DNA from 2 places in the Rhizobium sp. Root1204 genome. Region 1 is predicted to be linked to the other one. Evidence: predicted binding sites of a transcription regulator. Region 1 holds the regulator's gene; the other holds the start of a gene.

Region 1 (7,693 bases):
ATCTCGCTTGCCGGCGACGGCCGGCGAGGGGCGAGGTGAATGGCCGAGTTCGGCGAGAAATTCCTGAAGCTGCGATTCGACATAAGGCACGACCGGACCATTCGCCTCAAATCCCCACCAGAGCAGTGAGCCCTGCCATTGAGCAAGCATCAGCCGTGCGGTCACCTCCGGGCGGTTGGCATTCGTAAAACACGCGCTGAGGGCCCCGACCAGCGTTCGCCCCCAGGCTGCACCCCGAGCTCGCAGTTGGGGATCCCGAAAGTCCTCTCGCAACAAACGCAGGCCGTCGGCATAGACGGCAGCGCTGTCACCATAATTTCCCGACAGAGCGGCGAGCAAAGTAACGGCACCTTGCGGTGTCCTAGGGATTGCTTCGCACAGTTGGATCGTCTCGGCGTCCAGCTGGTCCCAGGCATGCAGCAACGCCTGACGCAGCATCGCTGCCTTGGTCGAAAAACGTTGCACCAGTGTTGAGCCGGACAGGCCGCTTGCCTTGGATACAGCGGCAAACGTCGCCGCCTCCGGTCCCTCTGCGTGGATCAGCGTCAGCACCAGATCAAGCAGGTGCTCGTCGGATAACGTGCGTGGCCGCGGCATTATTTTCCCCTTGCGTTCATTTTATTTATGAACGAACGTTCGGTTATTATCAATTCTAAACGAGGAGGACAATACCGTGGTAAGCAACCTGCAAGGGAAAATCGCACTTGTGGCCGGCGGGACGCGTGGTGCTGGCCGTGGCATCGCCGTGGAACTGGGGGCAGCGGGCGCAACCGTCTACGTGACCGGCCGCACGACACGAACCCGGCAATCGGACTATGGCCGCCCGGAAACGATCGAAGAAACCGCTGAACTTGTGACACAGGCTGGTGGTAAAGGCATTGCCGTGCGGGTGGATCATCTCATCCACGCCGAAGTCGAGGCGCTGATCGCCCGCGTCCGCCGCGACGAAAAGCGGCTCGATATCCTCGTCAACGATATCTGGGGCGGCGAGTATTTGACCGAATGGAACAAGCCGGTCTGGGAACACTCGCTTGAAAATGGCCTGAAACTCTTGCGGTTGGCGATCGATACCCATCTGGTCACCGCCCATTACGCATTGCCATTGATGATCGAGAATCCTGGTGGCTTGCTGGTCGAGATGACCGATGGCACGGCGCAATACAATGCCACCCACTACCGGCTCAGCCCGTTCTACGATCTCGCCAAGACCAGTGTCATTCGCATGGCGTGGGCACACGCGCAGGATCTGGCGCCGCATGCAGCGACATCGGTGGCAATCTCTCCAGGCTGGATGCGTTCTGAAATGATGCTCGACATCTTTGGTGTGCGCGAGGAAAACTGGGTGGAGGCGATAAAGGCCCAGCCGCATTTCGTGATTTCCGAAACCCCACGCTTTACCGGCCGCGCCGTTTCATCCCTGGCTGCGGATCCGGAGCGGGGACGCCTCAACGGGCAATCGACCTCAAGCGGCGATCTCGCCAAGATTTACGGCTTTACCGATCTCGACGGATCGCGGCCGGACTGCTGGCGCTACATGACCGAGGTGCAGGATGCCGGAAAACCGGCGGACGCGAGCGGTTACCGGTAGAACATGAAGGCGGGCGCAGAGGGTACGCCAGAAACCAAAAAGGCCTTGCTTTTTCAGCAAGGCCTTTGGAAATTGGCTCCCCGGGCCGGATTCGAACCGGCGACCTGTCGATTAACAGTCGAATGCTCTACCGCTGAGCTACCAGGGATAATCTGCGGCGGTGTGTGCTGCAGAAGTGAGGCTGCTAATACAAATGCTTTTCCGATTTGCCAAGCGGTTTTTCAAAAAAAATGCACAATCTTGTCTGATTGTGGACAACTCCCCATGTGAGAGTTGAAAGCGCTCCGTTGATTTGCCGGGGATAAACCCGCAGGATTGCAGCGTTCGCAGGCGATGGCGGGTGGCCGGACATTTGGCAGGTGGAATTTGATGGCAGAACAGCGGAAAACAAAAAAATTCGGCATCGATGCCCGCGCCCACGAACTCATCATCGGCACGTGGCGTATGCGGCTGCCGCAATCGCGCCTTTTGCGCATTTCCATCGGTGCCGCGCTGATCTTTGGCGGTATTTTGGGTTTTCTCCCGGTTCTCGGTTTCTGGATGATTCCCCTTGGTCTTCTCGTCCTGTCGCACGACCTTGCCTTCGTCCGGCGAAAGAGGCGGCGGCTTTCGGTCTGGTGGGCGCGCAAATGGCCTGCTTCCAGCTAGGAAGCTGGACGTAAGCCCTTCTCCCGATTCGGCAGAGGCTTGCGCCGGATCCGATCCGCTTATCCGCCTGAGCCTGTCTGTGGCGTCGGGTCCTTGTCCGCAGGTGCCATTTGCGCCGGATCGACCGGAGTTTCCTGCGTGGCCGGAGCGCCATTGTTCGGGGCAGGCAGCTTTTCCTCAACCTTGGTCGCAGCGTCGTTGTCTGTGCTTTCGCCAAACACTTCCGCACCGGCCCAGGCGAGCATTGCAAGGACCACGCCGCAGATGAGTACCATCAGCACCGGCCGGCCCAAAAAGCCTTGACGGGCCTGCACGCCGCTCAATTCCACGGTTTTCTGCATATCGGCATCGGAAGCGCGCTCATCGGTGTATTTCGCCATCAAAGCCTCCTCGGACGGCATCCGGAGCAGGCCGTCCATCGCATTGTTTCGAGATAAACCGAAACGGTACCGGCGGCGCAAAGGTTCCAACAGATAGCTTCCCGCGATGAATGGCAGGCGGAATGCTGAGTGGAAAGGAGCCGCTATGCAGCACGATTTTCTGTTGCGTTGAAAACACTCACGAATTTTAGGGACTTGCGGAACACATATGGAACAGATAGTGTTCGTTCTTGATTTGTTTCTAGATTCTGGAGTGATCGTTCATGCTGACCCGCAAGCAACAGGAACTGCTTCTGTTCATTCACGAAAGAATGAAGGAATCGGGCGTACCGCCATCGTTCGACGAGATGAAGGATGCACTGGATCTTGCGTCGAAATCCGGCATTCATCGGCTGATTACAGCGCTTGAGGAGCGAGGCTTCATCCGGCGTCTGCCCAACCGGGCGAGGGCGCTGGAAGTGATCAAGTTACCAGAAGCCTATACCACGAGCCTTCAGCCAAAGCGCGGCTTTTCACCGAGCGTCATCCAGGGCAGTCTTGGTACACAACCGGCACCTGCCGCACCCGTCAAGGCCGCCGCAAACAACGATACCGTCTCCATACCTGTCATGGGCAGGATCGCCGCCGGCGTACCGATCTCCGCGATTCAGAACAATACGCATGATATTTCCGTGCCGCTCGAGATGGTTGGGACCGGTGAGCACTACGCACTTGAAGTGCGCGGTGATTCGATGATCGAGGCGGGCATTCTCGACGGCGACACGGTCATCATCCGCAATACGAACAGTGCCAGCCCCGGTGAAATCATCGTCGCCCTGGTTGATGACGAGGAAGCGACATTGAAGCGGTTTCGCCGCAAAGGCGCCTCGATCGCGCTGGAAGCCGCCAACCCTGCATATGAGACGCGGATTTTTGGACCGGACCGGGTCAAGATACAGGGAAAACTCGTCGGGCTGATCCGCCGTTATCATTGATCTGATATCACTTCAGCTATGGCAGCTTAAAGGAGTGGGGAAGATTGCGTGATTTGTAGACATGGCTGCAAACCTGTCACCGTCCGGCGCGACGATAGTTTTGCCCCCTGAAAGATAATGCCTTAGCGACCTCATGAACCGACCGGAGCACTCTAAATCATGAGTAGCGGCGGAAATAAGGGACATGATTTTTCCTTCAATACGCCCGATTAACGGGCTGTAAGCCTATGAATTTTCAATGCGGCTTGCGCATCGGCAAATGTTGCCGTTCCCCTATCGCACCCTATTTTTGGAACCTATTTAGTAGGATTTCGTTGACCTATCGGCTCTATTCGTGGACGGAACCCAGGAGGCCAATGTGAGAACCGTTTTTACAAAAGTTTTGGTCGTGGCATTGATGGCCACAGTCATTTCGACTGTTCAGGCACCAGCATCGTTGGCCCAATCCTTGGACATATACATCGGACGCGACAGTCCCGCAGTTGAATACAGAGACCGGCGATACAATAATGAGTATCGTCCGCGCAGCAATTGCAGTGAACGGCAGGCAATCCGCCGTGCCTATCAGTACGGAATGCGTGATCCCGGCATCCGCTCGATAAACCGGCGCCTTGTTGTCGTTGACGGCATTGGACGCCGTGGCGAATACACTGTCTTGAAACTTGCAAACCGCCAGGGTTGCCCGCGCGTCAATTGAGACGTGGACAGATAATGCGGATCGCTCCAGCCAAGAGCTGAACGATTGGCATCGTTAGGGAAAAGGGCCGGCTGCTGCAACGGCCCGCGTTGGCAAGGCGTTAGAAACAGTGCCGTTTCGCTAAGGGCTTTGGCGCTTCATCAATCGAACAGCCGACGGCAGCACTTGCGCACCAATTCACGAATCCGTCGCCCGTCACCTTCGTGAGAATGCGCCCGGCAACAGGGCAGGGACGTGGCGCTTTGACCGGGACGCCGCAATCTCGTTTTCGGCTCCTCGCACACCGGCTTGTTCATCCCCAAAGCTGTGGAAGAAGGGTTCGGAAACGGCATCTCAGAAATGACCAAGAACGTTTTTCAGAAATACCCTCTTGCGATTTGTCTAGGATCATTCTAAACCGCCGCCACAGTTCGACTATTTGAACTGGTGAGGCCTCGTGGCGGAGTGGTGACGCAGAGGACTGCAAATCCTTGCACCCCGGTTCAATTCCGGGCGAGGCCTCCAAACCTTTCTTGCTCCACCAGTAAGACCTTGAAATCAATCGAAAATATAGCGGGTGTGGCAGTCGGTTCCTATTTCACCCCTCCGTCCCGTCCTTGCTTTCGAGCAATTTCGTGCCCATCCCATCACAGTTGATCTTCGATACGGCCTGTCTGGCCAGCCGCGCATGGTCTGCGTTGCGCGTGTAGATCTTGGATGTCTTCCCGTCCTTCCAGCCGAACATCGCTTCCAGCATATAGTCGGTGGCTTCGTTGTGCGCCTGATCAGTTGCCAGCCCCTTGCCTGGCTGAACCATGCGGACACTCTGTTTCCAAGTCCCTTCACTGTGAAAGCTTTGTCGAACTCAGTCCGCACATTGGTGAGCCCGGTGACAGGGTGCAACTCCATCACGGCTTCAAGGATCGGGTGAATGGCAATCTCGATATCCACCGGCGTCCGGTTGCGGTTCTTGAATAGCCGCAGCTTGAGAATATCGCCACACCGATGCTGCGGGCCGATAACAGCCAAGTCCGATACGCGAAAGCCGGTCTGCATTAACAGCGACAGCGCCAGTACGGCTTTCGACTTCTGGCCGTGGTGATCGATGAACTTGCCGATCTCGTCGGGCGCGATGGTGTGGTGCCCGTCGCTATAGGCGCGGAATGGTTCAACGAGCCGAGCGATGTTCGGCACCACGGGCTTGCCATCCTTCTTCGTGTCGAAGACACGGCGCATCGTCAGCCACAAAGGGCACCTCTTTCTTGCGATCCCGCAGGACCTCTAAATTTTCCACATCCATTTTTGACACCGGCATGTCGGCAAATAGCCTGCCGTCTTTTTCGCTCAACGGTTCCAGCCACATCGCCTCCATGATATTCCGCCGGCGATCCTGCGTGGACTTGTCGAGCGTGGTGAAAGCGTTGCTGCACATGTATTCCACGCAGAGCCGGAAGCTGTTTGGCTTCACGATGAAGGACAGAGCTTTCGGAATATCGACACGCGCCATCACGGGCTGGGCGGTCTTGCAGGCCTTCCAGTATTCAATGGAAAATTGCTCGCTCTGAATATCATCCGGAAGTCGGCATATCCGCTTTCCATCGATGCGCAGGTAATAGCGCATCGTGCCGTGACGGCTCTTGTTCTTCTCCACATAGCAGATCGATATTGGCCACGTCCGTCATGCAGACGCCCGCCAGTCTTCACCGTCGTCAGCGTCTTCCCCTCGCTTCGCTTCACCGGACGGACGCGTGCATCGTGAAACGGTTCCCACTGATGGTAGGTTACGCCTTCGTGCGCGATCCCCACAGCTTCTATACGCTTTCCGACTGCGACGGAGTTTCGGCTATCCTTGGTGTGGCCGGTTGCCCGCTGCGCATCCTAGCTACAGACATCGAGAACATCCGCGCCGCCGAGGCGGCCGAACTGGAATCAATGGAACGGCGACCGGCCCGCCGGATCGAAAAGGAAAACCAGGCTGGCCCTAAACTCACCCGGAAAGAAGCTCGCGACGTTTTCCCGAAAAACCACCGCGTCGTCGTCAATGGCGGCTTCCTAAAGGGTATGGGCGGATATGTTGTGGACGCCACCGGCCGCAACACCATAAAAGCGATGATTGAGACGCTGAACGGCTTGGTACCCGTATAGCTTGATATTTCTGAATTTTCCGAAGCAGTGTAATATTTCAAGCCATAAGGTGATTTTATGGCTGATCTGTTGCGGTATCACCGGGCCTCTGATCGGTTTTTCACCGCCAATCGCTCAAAAAGAACGCTGCCAATTTTTCAGTTTGTCGGAGTAGAGCAGCCCGGTAGCTTGCCAGCCTCATAAGCTGGATGTCGCAGGTTCAAATCCTGTGTCCGCAACCATATCCGAGGGGAAGCTGACGAGCCCCGCACTAAAGCAAGCTGCTGGATACGCACCCAGCACCGTCAGCCAAGCTGGGGGGGTAGCCCGGCAGATAGCTTGGAGTTTGCAATCCAGTTAGGATTTCTGGTGTAAGCGATACGGCAACATCCCAATTGGAGTTTGCCATGTCTGAGCCCGCCACATCATCGCCCATGATGATTCGCCTGGCGAATGTGATTTGCTGGGGCTTTACTGCTCTCGCCATCCTTTCAGCCGCTATCGGGGCGCTTGGCCTTGTGCTGGGCAACGGCTCAGGGGACTTGGAAAAGGTTGTTGTGTTCTTCGTTATCGCCGCTGCGCTTTATGGAATAGGCCGCGGCGTCAGATATGTGATTGCGGCTAGGTAGGTCATAAGAGGCGGCGGGTTAAATCAGGCGCACATCTCGCCACGGGTTGACGGATACTGCCCGAAACCACCGAGAATGCCGTGACGGGGTAACCGTCGATACCCTCAGTGTCGGTTAAGCGTGCCGGGAAAGTCCTCGTGAGACGGCTGGTCTTCTTCGGGTCCAACTAGGGCAACCATTTATCCCGCTATCCAAGGGTAGCGACTCGTCCAAAAGGACTACCTTTACGGCAACCGTGCATTGTCTGTTCGTAAACCGTTCATGCTTGATTTAGAGATCACGGTTTTCGTTCTGTCAACCGAATGGGAGCGCTGACGCCTCCAGTGCCAGCAAGATTCATTGGGGGGCAGGCTAGTATCCGGAACTACCGCCACCGCTGTTGCCGCCGCCATGGTCGTTGCCACTGTAGGAAGGGCGATTATCGTAGTTTGGCCTAGTCTGACACGCCGAAATCGTCAAAGTCGCAAGCGCAATAGCGATCGCTGTCACCGTATATTTGAGTTTCATGATTTTCTCCTTTAATGGAGCGCAAGGCCAGCCAGTCCGTGTGCCCGCCAGTGATTGTCTTCCTGATGTCGACCAAAGGCAAGCGACGAGGGCGACAGACAGTCGAGCGCACTCAATGAAATCCGGGCGCCGCACCTCTGGCAACCTTAATTGATCATTTACCTTTC
Region 2 (7,693 bases), 130 kb from region 1:
CACCAACCGTCTGCGTGTATCGATTGCCGCTGCATCGAGAACCGCCAGCCGCGGCTGCCGGTTCTTGCCGCCACGGATGAAAGGCGAGGAGGGTCTGTTGCGCATGAACCGCAGCACGGCGACCAGGCAAAGCAGGCCGAGAGCAACAGCGCCCGCTGCAATAATGAAACGGGTACCGTTGTTGCCAACGATATCTTCGATCATATGCTGTACTCCTTCGTAAACCCGCGCCTTATGCCGAATTGACGGCTTTTTTCCGGTCGCAACAAACAGTGCCCGTCATTGTCGTAGCGCCAATGTAGCGCTGTTTCCAGCTTCGGCGAGGTTTTGCAGGACATTCCCTGTGAATTGACCGCAATGCCTTTCATAGAGATGCTTTCTGCTCTTCCCTGCGGCTGTTAAAGATGATTCTTGCTTGGTGTTTCGCGGGCCCGCCGGCGCGGGTGCAGATTTGCCCCGGCTACCGTTGAGACGAGCATGAAGACCAAACCCGCACGCTCATACCGGACGTGCATGGCACGGTTGAAAAACGAGGGCCTTATGACGAAATTGCGGCAGGCAGGTGACTATCACATGCCGATTGTAGACCGTGGGACGCGGCCGGGAACGGTGCTGCGGATCATTCTGCTCGCCATCGTGCTGACAGCGTCCGCTGTCGCTTTCGTCCTCTTTAAGGATCAACTGGAAAACCAGATTGTCCTCGGTATTCTCGGCGTGCTGGCCATGGTCGGCATCTTCTTCCTGGTCTCGTCGGTCATCGGCTTTATCGAGGTGATGCCGCAATCGCGCCCGGACGAGTTGGCGCGCGCCTTCCTTGACGGTCATCAGGACGGCACGCTGGTGACCGACCGCAAGGGCCGGATCATCTACGCCAATGCGGCTTATGGTGCGCTGACCGGCGCCACCAAGGCCACCGAAATCCAGTCGCTGGAAACGATCCTGTCGCGCAACCGCGAGGCGACGGAAGCGATCTACCGGCTCACCAACGGTCTGCACGAGGGCAAGGCCGGCCATGAGGAGTTCCGGCTTTTGAAGCCGTTGCGCTCGGGCGGCGGTTCGGCAGGTTCCGGCGCCCATTGGTTCCGTTTGAAGGCACGCGTCCTGCCGCTCGAGGACGGTGGCCACAACCCGTTCTATATCTGGCAGATTTCCGACATCACCTCCGAGCGCGATGACCAGGAGCGCTTCTTCAAGGAACTGCAGAATGCGATCGATTATCTCGATCACGCGCCGGCCGGTTTCTTTTCGGCAGGCAAGAAGGGCGAGATTTTTTACGTCAATGCGACGCTTGCCGATTGGCTTGGTCTGGATCTGACCAAGTTCCAGCCGGGATCGATGACGATCGCCGATCTCGTCGCAGGCGAGGGGCTGGCATTGGTCCAGTCCGTGCAGGCCGAGCCCGGCCTGAAAAAGACCAAGACGCTCGATCTCGATCTGCGCAAGGTCAATGGCCAGAGCTTTGCCGTGCGCATGGTGCACCGGGTTTCCTCTGCCCGCGATGGTGCTCCCGGCGAAAGCCGCACGATCGTTCTTGCCCGCTCCAACGACGATGAAAGCGATCAATCGGCCTCGATCGCGGCGATGCGATTTACCCGCTTCTTCAACAATACGCCGATGGCGATCGCCTCCGTTGATGGCGACGGCCGGATTCTGCGTACCAACGCGCCGTTCCTCAAACTGTTCTCCGCCGTCGTTTCGCAGGATGACATGGAACATGGCGCGCTGCTGGAGGCTTTCGTTCACGGGACCGACCAGACGCGGCTGCGCGATGCGCTGGATGCTGCCAAGGACCGGCAGGGCGATATCGCGCCGATCGATTCGCTTCACCCGACCGACGAGGCGCGGCATTTCCGCTTCTATGTAAACGCGGTCATCGACCAGAGCGATCAGGCGCCGGAAGAGGCCGCGATCGTCTACGCGGTCGAGATTACCGAGCAGAAAGCGCTCGAAACCCAGATGGCGCAGACGCAGAAGATGAATGCTGTCGGCACGCTGGCGGGCGGTATTGCGCATGACTTCAACAACGTATTGACGGCGATCCTGCTGTCGTCCGACCATCTGCTTTTGTCGGCAAGACCAGCGGATGCGAGTTTCGCCGATTTGATGGAGATCAAGCGCAACGCCAACCGGGCTGCCGTGCTGGTGCGTCAGTTGCTTGCGTTCTCGCGCAAGCAGACGATGCGGCCGACCGTGCTGTCGATGACCGATGTCGTTGGCGACTTGCGCATGCTGGTCGACCGGATGACAGGAACCAATGTCAAGCTTGAGGTTGACTACGGCCGCGACCTCTGGCCGGTGCGCACCGATCTTGGCCAGTTCGAGCAGGTTGTGCTCAATCTCGCGGTCAACGCGCGTGACGCCATGCCCAATGGCGGCGTCATCACGCTGCGCACCCGCAATCTGCCCGCAGCCGAAGTTGCAGCGCTTAATCTGCGCGAGCTTCCGGAAGACGACTACGTGATGGTTGAAGTGGCGGATCAGGGGACCGGCATCCCCCCGGAAATCCTCGACAAGATTTTCGAACCTTTCTTCACCACCAAGGAAGTCGGCAAAGGGACCGGGCTTGGACTATCGATGGTCTATGGCATCATCAAGCAGTCCGGCGGCTACATCTATCCCGAATCCGAGGTCGGCAAGGGAACGACGTTCCGTATCCTGCTGCCGCGCTATATCGAAGAGCCGGCATTGCCGGGCGAAGCCGGCGAGGCGCAGGCCGCCGCAGCGCTCGCTGCAAAGGCCCCCGCCAAACCGGAACCGACGGACCTGACCGGAAATTCGGCGGTGGTTCTTCTGGTGGAAGACGAAGAGGCCGTGCGCCGCGGTGGCAAGCGCATGCTGGAAACGCGCGGCTATACCGTTCATGAGGCCGGCTCCGGCGTCGAGGCGCTCGAAGTCATGGAAGAGCTGAACGGTGCTGTCGATATCGTCGTATCCGATGTCGTCATGCCGGAAATGGATGGGCCGACGCTGCTGCGTGAAATCCGCAAGACCTATCCGGACCTCAAGTTCATCTTCGTCTCCGGTTATGCGGAAGATGCCTTTGCCAGAAACCTGCCGGCCGACGCCAAGTTTGGTTTTCTGTCCAAACCCTTCTCGTTGAAGCAGCTTGCTGTTGCTGTCCGGGAAATGCTTGACAGCTGATCTGTAACCGCTGGCCATAGATAGATAGCAGATCAGGCACTTTCGAGCTCGGAATGCTGCCACAAACCGGCCGGGCGGCCGCCGCGTTAACCGTCCGCCGAGATAATTTTGGCGGGTCTTCCGCTGTCCTAAAAAGGCCTGTTTCGCGATTGCATCTACGGGTGTCCCGCGCTGCGCTCATCGTTCGAAGGGGTTCGCCCTCTGGTTCAAGCGTAGCGTTCAATCTCCCGATTTTGCGAGCGCACGAATGAATTCAAAGCTAAGGATTGCAGTTCTTTTTGGTGGCCGTTCTGCCGAACATGATGTTTCGATTCTGTCGGCACGCAACGTATTCAAGGCGCTCGACACTGAAAAATACGATGTCGTGCCCATTCTGATCGACCATCAGGGAAAATGGCTCCTGCATGAGTTGCTCGACAGGGGCTTGCCCCATCCGCTCCCCACAGTGAACACGCAGGTTTGCCTTTTGCCCGGCGGCCGTGGTCGGCTTTTCGCCGTTCCCGAAGCTGGAAGTATCCGTGAACTGCCACCGGTCGATATCCTGTTTCCGGTTTTGCATGGGCCGCATGGCGAAGATGGCTCAGTGCAGGGGCTTGCCGAGGTCGCGATGGTGCCGTTTGCCGGCTGCGGCATTCTGGGATCGGCGACTGCAATCGACAAGGATGTGGCCAAGCGCCTGTTAAGCGAAGCGGGATTGCCGGTGGCGCGTTCACTGACGTTCCACCGGGGCGACGCACCCTCTTTCGATGAAGTCGTTGCAGCGCTAGGGCCGACGGTTTTCGTCAAGCCCGCCCGGCAGGGGTCGTCGGTGGGTGTCAGCAAGGCTCGAACGCAAGACGATTTCCGGACAGCACTCGCGGAAGGCTTCCGCCACGATCAGAAAATCCTCGTCGAGGAGTTCATTCAGGGGCGGGAGATCGAATTTAGTGTTCTTGAGCAAGTTGACGGCACGCTGATCGCCTCGCTTCCAGGAGAAATCATCCCCGCCGGCGGCCATGGCTTTTATAGCTACGATGCCAAATACATCGACCCCGACGGTGCCATTCTCAGTATTCCGGCTCTGTTGCCGGACGAAATCGCTGAAAAGCTGAGATCAATGGCGCAAGACGCTTTCAGGGCGCTTGGCTGTGACGGCATGGCCCGTGTCGATTTTTTCGTGCGGGCGGATATGAGTGCTGTCATCAACGAGGTCAACACTATCCCCGGTTTTACCGATATCAGCATGTATGCCAAGGCTTTGGCCGCAAGCGGAATTGCCTATGCCGAAATCATCGACCGGCTGATCGCGCACGGGCTGGCTCGGGCAGGGCGGCAGGGCTGACGCATCGGGGGCCGGTAGCCAGCCCCCGATTTTTCCGATGATCGATTTGACTCAGACCAGTGCGACGGCAATCTCGGCTGCAAGCCGGGCATTGTTTTCGACCAGCGCGATATTGGTCTCGAGGCTGCGGCCGTCGGTCAGGCCGAAAATGCTGTCGAGCAGGTAAGGCGTGACCTTCTTGCCGGAAATCTCGTCGCGCTCGGCATTGTCGAGCGCCCGGGTGATGTAGATTTCCATCTCGTCGCGCGGGATTTCGCTGGCCTCCGGCACCGGGTTGGCAATCAGCATGCCGCCGTCGACGCCGAGCAGGTCGCGCATTTTCTGGAAATTGGCAATCGCGGCCGGGCTGTTGAGCATCAACGGGCTTTTCAGGCCACTATCGCGCGACCAGAAAGCCGGGAAGATTTCGCTGTCATAGGTGACCACCGGAACCCCGCGTGTTTCCAGAACTTCCAGCGTCTTTGGAATATCGAGGATGGCTTTTGCGCCGGCGCAGACGACGATGACGCCAGTGTGGGCGAGCTCATCGAGGTCGGCAGAAATGTCAAAGCTCTCTTCGGCCTTGCGATGCACACCGCCGATGCCACCGGTGGCAAAAACGCGGATACCGGCACGGGCAGCCGCGATCATTGTCGCGGCAACGGTGGTGGCACCGGTGCGGCGCTCGGCGATCGCAAAGGCGAGATCGGCGCGCGACAGTTTCATCGCCCCTTCCGTCTGTGCCAAAGCCTCCAGTTGTGCATCTTCAAGGCCGATATGCAGGACGCCGTCGATGACCGCGATCGTGGCCGGTACGGCGCCTTCCTCGCGGATGATCGCCTCGACGCTGCGGGCCATGTTGAGGTTGCCGGGGAAGGGCATGCCATGGGTGATGATGGTCGATTCCAGGGCGACGATGGCTGCGCCGCGGGCCTTGGCGGCCGCGACTTCGCTGGAATATTCCATCGGAAGCAGGGGGGAGAAGGGCTTGGTCATCGCAGATCCTTTTTGGCGTTTTAAGGCGCGTTCATGACAGGATTTCGGCTGGTGGCACAAGCCGAATCGCTTCATCGAGCATCGGCCGCGACATTTTTTCCGATACGGCAAGCGGCGAACGCACGGTGATACCGGCGGCGGCAACACCGGAGCGAAGGCATATGTCGAGCGCTTTGCCTTCGACATAGGCCGACAGGAAACCGGCCGCAAGCGAATCGCCGGCGCCCGTGACGTCGGCAAGTGCATCAAGTTGTGGTGGTGCCACCGTCACCGTTCGCCCGTCCTGAAAGGCAATCGCGGGCTTGCCGCCACGAGTGATGACGCCGCCGGACAGGCCGGCCGCCTGGAGCATAATGGGCCATTCCGCCGCCGCCTCACTATCGCGGCCCGTCAACGCACGCGCCTCTGCCTCGTTCATGAAGAGAAAGTTGAGCCCTGGCAGGCTTTTCACCAGCCGCGTCACTTTCGCCGGCGAAATGGCGATGGCGGCGACCGGTTTTGATTCGGTATTCGCACGGGCAACCAGAGCGGTCAGCGTCTCCTCGGGGAGGTTCGCATCTGTGACGATCAGATCGCTCGACGAAATAATCTCGCGCATGGCTTTCTGCTGCAATCGCCTTGGAGAAAACAGCCGGTAAAGCTCCATGTCGGCAAGCGCGATCACGAGATTACCGTCGTTCTCCAGAATAGCCGTGTAGCTTGGCGTCTTGCGGTCAAGGAAGATGAACGGGCAATCGATAACTCCGGCTTCGTTCGCTGCCCGGGCGACCATTTCGCCAACGGCATCGCCGCCGCGCGGGCTGATCATACGTACGTCAAGTCCAAGCCGCGCAAGGTTGCGGGCGGCATTGAACCCGCCGCCGCCGGCCTCTTCGAACCAGCTGCCGGGATTGCTTGATCCCGGCACGGTAGTGCCGAAAATACGAGCCCGGCGATCGATATGCGCGCCGCCAAAGATGGAAACTTGTCTGCCTGTCATGCGTTTTCCTGTGTGCCGCTCCTAAGCGATTCGGTGGGCTGCGAGGTTGATATGTCTTTAGTTTCAGTTATTTCTGCAGAATACGAAATTCCCGGAACAAGAAAAGAACATGCATCCATTTATGTTGTCGATTCAAGTCGATAGATAACTCTTGCGAAATGAGAACAAAAAGTGTACATAGCTTTCATCGGCAGCTTCATTGCCTCGGCAGGCTCCATAACCTAAAGGTGGATCACATGGCACAAAACTCTTTGCGGCTTGTAGAGGACAAATCGGTGGATAAAAGCAAGGCACTTGAAGCGGCACTCTCCCAGATCGAACGCTCGTTCGGCAAGGGATCGATCATGAAGCTCGGTGGAAAAGACAGCATAGTCGAAATCGAAACCGTTTCGACGGGCTCGCTGAGCCTCGATATTGCGCTTGGTATCGGCGGACTGCCCAAGGGGCGCGTCATCGAAATCTACGGACCGGAAAGCTCGGGCAAGACGACGCTGGCACTGCAGACGATTGCTGAAGCCCAGAAGAAGGGCGGCATTTGCGCCTTTGTCGATGCCGAACATGCGCTCGATCCGGTCTATGCCCGCAAGCTTGGCGTCGATCTCGAAAATCTTTTGATCTCGCAACCGGATACCGGTGAGCAGGCTCTGGAAATCACCGATACACTGGTGCGTTCCGGCGCCATCGACGTTCTCGTCGTCGATTCGGTCGCAGCCCTTGTACCGCGCGCTGAAATCGAAGGTGAAATGGGCGACAGCCTGCCGGGTCTGCAGGCCCGTCTGATGAGCCAGGCGCTGCGCAAGCTGACCGCGTCGATCTCGAAGTCGAACTGCATGGTCATCTTCATCAACCAGATCCGCATGAAGATCGGCGTGATGTTCGGTTCGCCTGAAACGACGACAGGTGGTAACGCCCTGAAGTTTTATGCCTCCGTTCGCCTCGACATCCGCCGCATCGGCGCCGTCAAGGAGCGTGAGGAAGTCATCGGCAACCAGACGCGCGTCAAGGTCGTCAAGAACAAGATGGCGCCGCCCTTCAAGCAGGTCGAATTCGACATCATGTATGGTGAGGGCGTGTCCAAGACCGGTGAACTGGTCGATCTCGGCGTCAAGGCCGGCATCGTCGAGAAGTCGGGTGCGTGGTTCTCCTATAATAGCCAGCGGCTTGGTCAGGGCCGCGAGAACGCCAAGTCGTTCCTGCGTGACAATCCGGATACGGCAAGGGAGATCGAACTGTCGCTGCGCCAGAATGCCGGCCTGATCGCCGAAAAATTCCTGGAA

Evidence for each region. Region 1 encodes LexA, which represses DNA repair genes until DNA is damaged. Its sites were predicted from a motif close to TGTTCNNNNTGTGTTCNG; they were not measured.
Region 2: the regulator LexA is predicted to act here: its motif matches at 6,509-6,526, upstream of recA (recombinase RecA).

The regions. Positions count from the first base shown of each region.
Region 1 is NZ_LMCZ01000034.1:393,118-400,810, reverse strand. It holds gene ASC96_RS23225 (TetR family transcriptional regulator) at 1-597, opposite strand, end outside; gene ASC96_RS23220 (SDR family oxidoreductase) at 674-1,588, shown strand; tRNA gene ASC96_RS23215 (tRNA-Asn) at 1,662-1,736, opposite strand; gene ASC96_RS34095 (hypothetical protein) at 1,958-2,236, shown strand; gene ASC96_RS23205 (hypothetical protein) at 2,296-2,616, opposite strand; gene lexA (transcriptional repressor LexA) at 2,880-3,590, shown strand; tRNA gene ASC96_RS23195 (tRNA-Cys) at 4,718-4,791, shown strand; gene ASC96_RS23190 (hypothetical protein) at 4,865-5,083, opposite strand; gene ASC96_RS23185 (hypothetical protein) at 5,435-5,917, opposite strand; gene ASC96_RS23180 (hypothetical protein) at 6,058-6,411, shown strand; tRNA gene ASC96_RS23175 (tRNA-Met) at 6,555-6,632, shown strand; gene ASC96_RS23170 (hypothetical protein) at 6,798-7,019, shown strand.
Region 2 is NZ_LMCZ01000034.1:519,105-526,797, reverse strand. It holds gene ASC96_RS23850 (flagellar biosynthetic protein FliO) at 1-204, opposite strand, end outside; gene ASC96_RS23845 (PAS domain-containing sensor histidine kinase) at 541-3,141, shown strand; gene ASC96_RS23840 (D-alanine--D-alanine ligase family protein) at 3,389-4,462, shown strand; gene ASC96_RS23835 (pseudouridine-5'-phosphate glycosidase) at 4,514-5,437, opposite strand; gene ASC96_RS23830 (carbohydrate kinase family protein) at 5,469-6,416, opposite strand; gene recA (recombinase RecA) at 6,653-7,693, shown strand, end outside.